Linked DNA regions of Metabacillus sp. KUDC1714. The protein of the gene in region 2 binds, or shares a complex with, the protein of the main gene of each other region. Links are inferred from orthologs where the notes say so. Each region holds a gene or a part of one and is shown on either strand. Other genes may lie near its edges. The genes, in order: HUW50_RS00380 and HUW50_RS07860.

What was found.
Region 1: the proteins of HUW50_RS07860 (region 2) and HUW50_RS00380 are in contact, whole or in part, in a crystal structure (PDB 3TUF), measured with the Bacillus subtilis proteins. The link is inferred for Metabacillus sp. KUDC1714 from one-to-one orthologs.

What each region holds. Positions count from the first base shown.
Region 1 is NZ_CP055263.1:78,619-81,843, reverse strand. What follows is about bases 98-2,986. They hold HUW50_RS00380 (SpoIIIAH-like family protein), read left to right. Parts: upstream 98-1,119; coding sequence 1,120-1,854; downstream 1,855-2,986. Other genes in these bases: accC (acetyl-CoA carboxylase biotin carboxylase subunit), read left to right, coding at 2,835-2,986; accB (acetyl-CoA carboxylase biotin carboxyl carrier protein), read left to right, coding at 2,328-2,822; spoIIIAG (stage III sporulation protein AG), read left to right, coding at 463-1,116; spoIIIAF (stage III sporulation protein AF), read left to right, coding at 98-473. Also shown: more of spoIIIAF, read left to right, coding at 1-97; more of accC, read left to right, coding at 2,987-3,225. UniProt on the Bacillus subtilis protein: Involved in forespore engulfment. Forms a channel with SpoIIIAH that is open on the forespore end and closed (or gated) on the mother cell end.
Region 2 is NZ_CP055263.1:1,631,889-1,635,145, forward strand. The notes cover bases 254-3,174. They hold HUW50_RS07860 (stage II sporulation protein SpoIIQ), read right to left. Parts: upstream 2,201-3,174; coding sequence 1,307-2,200; downstream 254-1,306. Other genes in these bases: HUW50_RS27500 (VanZ family protein), read left to right, coding at 960-1,265; HUW50_RS07865 (VanZ family protein), read left to right, coding at 2,346-2,717; spoIID (stage II sporulation protein D), read right to left, coding at 2,801-3,174. Outside these bases: HUW50_RS07850 (DUF4212 domain-containing protein), read right to left, coding at 1-173; more of spoIID, read right to left, coding at 3,175-3,257. UniProt on the Bacillus subtilis protein: Involved in forespore engulfment and required for anchoring membrane proteins on the forespore side of the septal membrane. Forms a channel with SpoIIIAH that is open on the forespore end and closed (or gated) on the mother cell end.

The DNA.
Region 1 (3,225 bases), 1.6 Mb from region 2 along the record:
TCCTCTCGGAATTCCAGTCTGTAGCACCATCAGAAGAAAATGAGGTAAAAAATTTAATAGAATTTCAGAAAAAAGAAATACAAGCCTCACAACGTGCATATATTTTAGAACAAATGGCTGTCCAAATGAAAACGATGGCAAAAGAGGAGCTGGTGCAAAACTATGACTTAACGATTGAAACAATCCTTCTTTCCGAATCTGAACAAGTAGACGACATAAACTCTCAGAATGATCTCCAGCATATCCGTGTAGTCTTACAACAAAATGAAGCTGAGGAAGTAGCAGGACAAGAAGCAGTTGAAGCTGTCCAATCAATATCGATTGACACCACAAAAGAACTTCCAACTGACGATCCAGAAGCACAGCTAAATTCAGAAGAGATTACCGCGTATTTAGCAAAAATTTGGGAAGTAGAAGAAGAAAAAATCACACTCGAATTGGAAGGGGGGGAGGAGTCATTAGATGAGCAATAAAGAAAGCTTCATCCAAAAGCTAAAGTCCTTACTTAGCCAGTCAAATTCTAAGAAACCATCAAAATTTCAATATTTTATTCTTGTTTTCGTATTAGGGATAGCGTTCATGCTTATTAGCAATCTTTTTACTACTGATGAAAATAAGAATAACGCTTTACCAACTACTTCTACAGCTACTGATGAAAGTACTGAAGTGTTTAAGCAAACAAAGGGAGATAGTACTGGCTCCATCTCTGACTATGAAGCCGAATATGAAAACCAATTAAAAGAAGTACTAGAAACAATATCTGGTGTAGGAAATGTTTCAGTTGTAGTGAATGTTGATTCAACTTCACAAAAGATTGTTGAAAAAAACAGGGTTACTGGGAGCCAGGTTACAACAGAAACCGACCGTGAAGGCGGCAAAAGAGAAGTGGAAGACCAATCAATAGATGAACAAGTTGTCATCATTCAAGAAGGCGAAAAAGAGGTTCCGATTGTCGTGCAAGTAAAAAAACCCGAGGTTCGTGGAGTCTTAATTGTCGCTCAAGGTGCTGACAACATTCATATAAAGCAAACAATTATAGACGCGGTAACACGTGCATTAGGTGTACCTAGTCATCGTGTAGCTGTGGAGTCGAAAAAAATGAAGGAGGATGAATAGATGATGTTGAAAAAACAAACGGTTTGGTTATTAACAATGTTAAGTTTAGTGGTGGTATTATCCGTTTATTATGTAACTTCTCCAGACGGTGGAACTAGCAACATAGTCATGACAGAAGAGAATCAAGAGGTTAGTGAAAATACTGCAGATGTTAATGAGCTAGCGGAGGAAAAACAGCCAGCAGCTGAAGAAGAACAGCCTGCACAAGAAGAAGAAAAACAGCCTGCAACAGAAGAAGAAAAACAGCCAGCTGAAGAAGGTAAAGACGGCAAAGACGGCAAAGACTCTGAAAAAGGAGAGTCTCAGGATGAAACTGGAGCCAACGCTGAAGAAGGAGAAGTACAAACAGAAGAGCTTGAGGATGGAACTGTAATTTCTAGTGTGACTAGCGATGAATTATTTGCAGAATTACGTATGGAATTAGAAGATCAGCGCAGCAAAAGAAAGGGTCAATTAGATACAATCGTTGCAAGTAATGATACAACTCCTGAAGAAAAGAACGAGGCGTATGACGAAATGGAAGCATTAGACGAAGCAGCACATAAGGAAACAGTTCTTGAGACGCTTATTAAATCACAAGGCTATGATGATGCACTTGTTCGTGCAGAAGGAAACAATGTAAAAATTACAGTAAAAGCATCAAAAGAGCATGACAAATCTGCTGCTAACAAGATTATGGTGCTTGTAAGAGATGAAATGGAAAATATGGAGAACGTGGTCGTTACATTTGAACAATAATTAAGCTTTAAATATATGAAGTGGTCAATCTGATTATTAATCGGATTGACTTTTTTATTTTGGCTGTAGTTAATGCTCACTGTTGATTGGAACGGATACGTGATGCTCCCGGACAAATCGCGGAAAGTGAACGCTTAAGCGTACATCAACAACCAAGTTTAACAGGGACTTCATTTTAAAGAAATTAAAGATAATACTATTTTTCATAGTAACTAATTAGGTACATGAATGACAAGATGGTAAACTATAAGATAGAATGTAAAATACGACTAGCAAAGCTGAATAAAAAGGAAAACAATCAAAAACACTTATGAAAATCAGTAGAAACCTGAGGAAATGGGTACAATTGTTGTTGAATTTCTTCAGTGATGTATCGTAAGATAATATTATGGGACTAAGTTTTAGTACTAGACTATAAATTAGTAGATCATGTTTTTACGTAAATGATCATATGATTAAAGGGGTGCCTAAGCATGCTAAAAATACAAGAAATCAGAGAAATTATTAAATTAATCGATCACTCATCAATTAATGAATTTTCATTTGAGCACGAAGGTTCAAAAATAAAAATGAAAAAGCAATTACCTGAAGTCGAAACGGTAGTACGTACTGTAGCCACTTCCCCTACGCTTGAGTCAGTACAAGCACAACCAGTACAAGCCCAAGCACCAGTTGTTGGAGCTCCAACACAGGAAACTGTTGAAGCACCTACAGCTGATACATCTCATTTACATAAGATTACGTCTCCAATGGTAGGTACGTTTTATGCAGCATCTTCACCTGAAGCTGGCAATTACGTAGAAGTTGGATCAAAGGTTACAAAAGAATCAGTCGTTTGTATTGTAGAAGCAATGAAGCTCTTCAATGAAATTGAAGCAGAAGTGAAGGGTGAGATCGTCGAAATACTCGTTCAAAATGGACAGCTTGTCGAGTATGGTCAACCTTTATTCCTTGTTAAGCCTGAGTAAGGAGCCAAAATGATGATAAAGAAATTACTAATCGCCAATCGAGGAGAAATTGCTGTTCGAATTATCCGAGCATGTAAGGAATTAGATATCGAAACAGTTGCTGTTTTTTCTGAAGCAGATCGTGAAGCATTACATGTACAGCTTGCAGATGAAGCGTATTGTATCGGTCCAACTGCTTCAAAAGATAGCTATTTAAATTTTACAAACATAATTAGTGTCGCAAAATTAACTGGAAGCGAAGCAATTCATCCAGGCTATGGTTTCTTAGCAGAAAATGCAGATTTTGCAGAGCTTTGTAAAGAATGCAATATTATCTTTGTCGGACCAAGTGCAGAAGCCATTTCAAAAATGGGCACAAAGGATGTTGCAAGAGAAACAATGCGTAAAGCAGGTGTCCCAATAG
Region 2 (3,257 bases):
TGTGCTCCCATAAAATAATGAAAAGGAAAGCCATTAATACTAAATTTACTAAAAAACTCAGCAAATAAAACAACACCAAAAGAGGATAGAAACCCAATAATTAAATAAATGACAATATTTCGTGTGCGCTCTTTAAAGTATGCATCTGCCACTTTCTTATCAATTTTCTTCATTAAGCCACCTCCGAGTGATTTCCTGAAAAATAAGGTAAAGTAAAGACATTCTTCGGTTACGGATTGCTGCTAGTTAAGATAAGCTAAAAATAAATTTAACGGTTTCAAAAAATGGTGCTGGGACAAGTGCTATTTGTACAATGAAGTAGAGTAGTAGTGATAAGATAGGTATTAGTAAAAATTGAGGTTTTCGTTTGCGTAAGCCCATTACTAGGCTAAATCCCGTTATTAATAACATAATCAATAAAATCGTCAATGGTTCTAACCCTCCTTTTGTAAGCGTTAACATTATTATTCGATAAAGTGAGACTTCCATCGGTGGGGGTTTTCTTCATCCCCCACCGATGGTTAGCGAAACTTATCGGATCTTTACGGGCAGTTATCTCCCACTTATCTTCTTTGTTTCTCTCGAATCTTGAAGTGGAAGTCTTACTGCCCGTTAAGAATGGGATAAAAAGAACCTCCTCCTATTATCTTGTACTAAATATTCGATCAGTTTTATTATGAGACCCATATATCAATCGGTCAACAGAAGTTGGCTAAAAAAGGATATTTGTCATATGGTTTTTTCTCGACATGGTTCGAGGATAACGCTTTAAACAAAGTATATTTTGGAATCTCATAGCAAGTTTGCTAGATTTTTGATACTTTTTATTAAGGAGGTTAACATGAAAAGCTATAAGCGTTTCTTTTTACTAATTTGCTTTCTATTATATGTGTGTGTACTCTTTTATTTATTATTTTTCTCTTCATATAGACAATCTGTAGAGGGACTGCTCACATAATATTAGGCCTTTTCAAACAATACTAGGCTATTTTTCTAATTTCGATGGACTATCAATTACGGATCAATTTGTAGGGAATGTCCTGGCATTTGTTCCATTTGGTTTCCTTTTACCGTTTTTCATTCCTAGGTTAGGATCTTTTATCCGTATGGTAGGGTGTACTATTGCCTTTTCTTTTTCAGTCGAAATCGCTCAGCTGATATTCCGTGTGGGGGCGTTTGATGTAGATGATTTACTATTGAATACATTCGGCGGGGTCATTGGTTTTTTATTATCGAAGGTTTTTAACAAAAAAAATCGAGGCTGATCTCATTTACTTTTGAGTTCAACCTCGTATCGGATTTATCCTTACGAATTTAGTGTGTTATTTGAAGCTTCAGGCTCGTTAGATTGTTCGCTTCCTTCAGTTTCTCCCTTTTGGGCATCTTTATCTGATTCTGGAGATTCCTCTGCAGACTTGTCATCTGCTTCAGCGTCTTCTTTTGGAGCTTCAGCATCTTCACTTGGAGCTTCTTCCTGTGTAGCTTCCTCTTGAGTTGCTTCTTCTTGAACTGGCTCTTCAATGGATGTTACCGGCTTATCCATATATGTTAACGGGTTAATCGCTGTACCATTTTGACGAATTTCGAAGTGTAAGTGATTACCATCTTCTTCATTGTAAAGATTTTTACCAGCTTTACCAATTAACTCATTTTGTTCAACTTTATCACCAGCTTGTACATTTGCTTCAGCTAATGATTGATAAACTGTTACTACATCGTTTTCATGCTCAATTTCAACAACATAGCCTAAAATTGGATCTTTCGTTGCTTTTGTTACTGTACCACTTAGTGATGCAACAACATCAAATTGTTTTTGATCCTCATTTGCAATGTCGATCCCTTTATTCATTCTATAAGAATTGTTATAGGATACTAGTGCCGCTTCTTGCTCTTCAGTTGAAGCGTTAGGATCATAGAACTTTTTAACGACTGAAACTGCATCTGGATCTAAAGCAGGCATTTTAACGTTTTCTTTAAGTGCATTTACTTCTACTGCTTCAGGATCATTCATTGCGTTTTCTCCTTGATCAGGAGTTTGCAAATCCTCTGCTACATTGTTGCTAATGCTTTGATACCATAAAACCGCTGTAAGGATAACTGCAGCACTCATTAGGTAAATTGCCGGAAATACCCAACGTTTTCTAAAAAATTGTTGAAATTTTGTGTTTTGAGAAGTACGTTTCTTTTCTTCCTCTCTCATTCTATCATCACCTCAGCAATCATTCTGATCAGATTCGCTGAATTATATACACATCTTTAAAAAAATTTTTTTAAATTTAGTATGTGCGTTGTTTATAATAATATGTACCGATTAGAAAATTTTTTAAAATAAAGGAGTTTATCGCATGAAAAAGCTGCTCATTACAATTCTTCCCCTTCTATATATGGTGCTAATTTGGATATTATCTAGTAATCCAGCTGACGCGTTTGTTAAAACACCATTTTCCTTCGACACGCTATTGAAGGAATCCCTACACTTAATAGAATTTGCGATTCTTTATTGGCTGATTGCATTCGCATTTATGGCACATAAAAAATGGAGTGAACGAGCAAGCTTGGTGGCAGCGATCATAGCAATCCTATATGGTCTAACAGATGAAATTCATCAATCGTTTGTTCCAGCTCGTTCAGCAACAGTGATTGATTTTGTGAAGGATACGATTGGGGTTACTATTTCCTATTTAATTGCGAAGCGAAAATTTTTCAGTGTGAAATAATGATATTTATTATTAAGAAGGCTAACTCGCCGAACAATAAAAGGCAGTCAAAATAGGTGAACTATTTTTGACTGCCTTTTTATTTATTTTTTTACAGTATATTTCGTTAAAAATGGCTCTGCTGCAGAAATTTTTGCTCCTTGATAATAGTAGGATACAATATCATTATAATTTTTACCTTCCTCAGCCATAAAGTTTGCACCATATTGACTCATTCCAACTCCATGTCCAAAGCCCTTTGTTTCAATTACAACCGAATCACCTTTCATCTCCCATGTGAAATCAGATGATTTTAATTCAAGCTTTTCTCTCACGTCTCGACCGCTAAACTCTTTGCCACCAACCTCAACTGTTGCTACACGCTTTCCAGGTGTCAGTGCGGTTATCTTTCCAACAGATCCATTATTATCTATATTAACTCCCAATTTGTTTTCAAATTCTTTAATGGAAATAACCTTTTGATCGTAGAACTTTGGTGAATCCTCATCCCACGTACTTTCAACACTTTTTAAATAAGGAATAGCTTCTGTCCAATAGGCT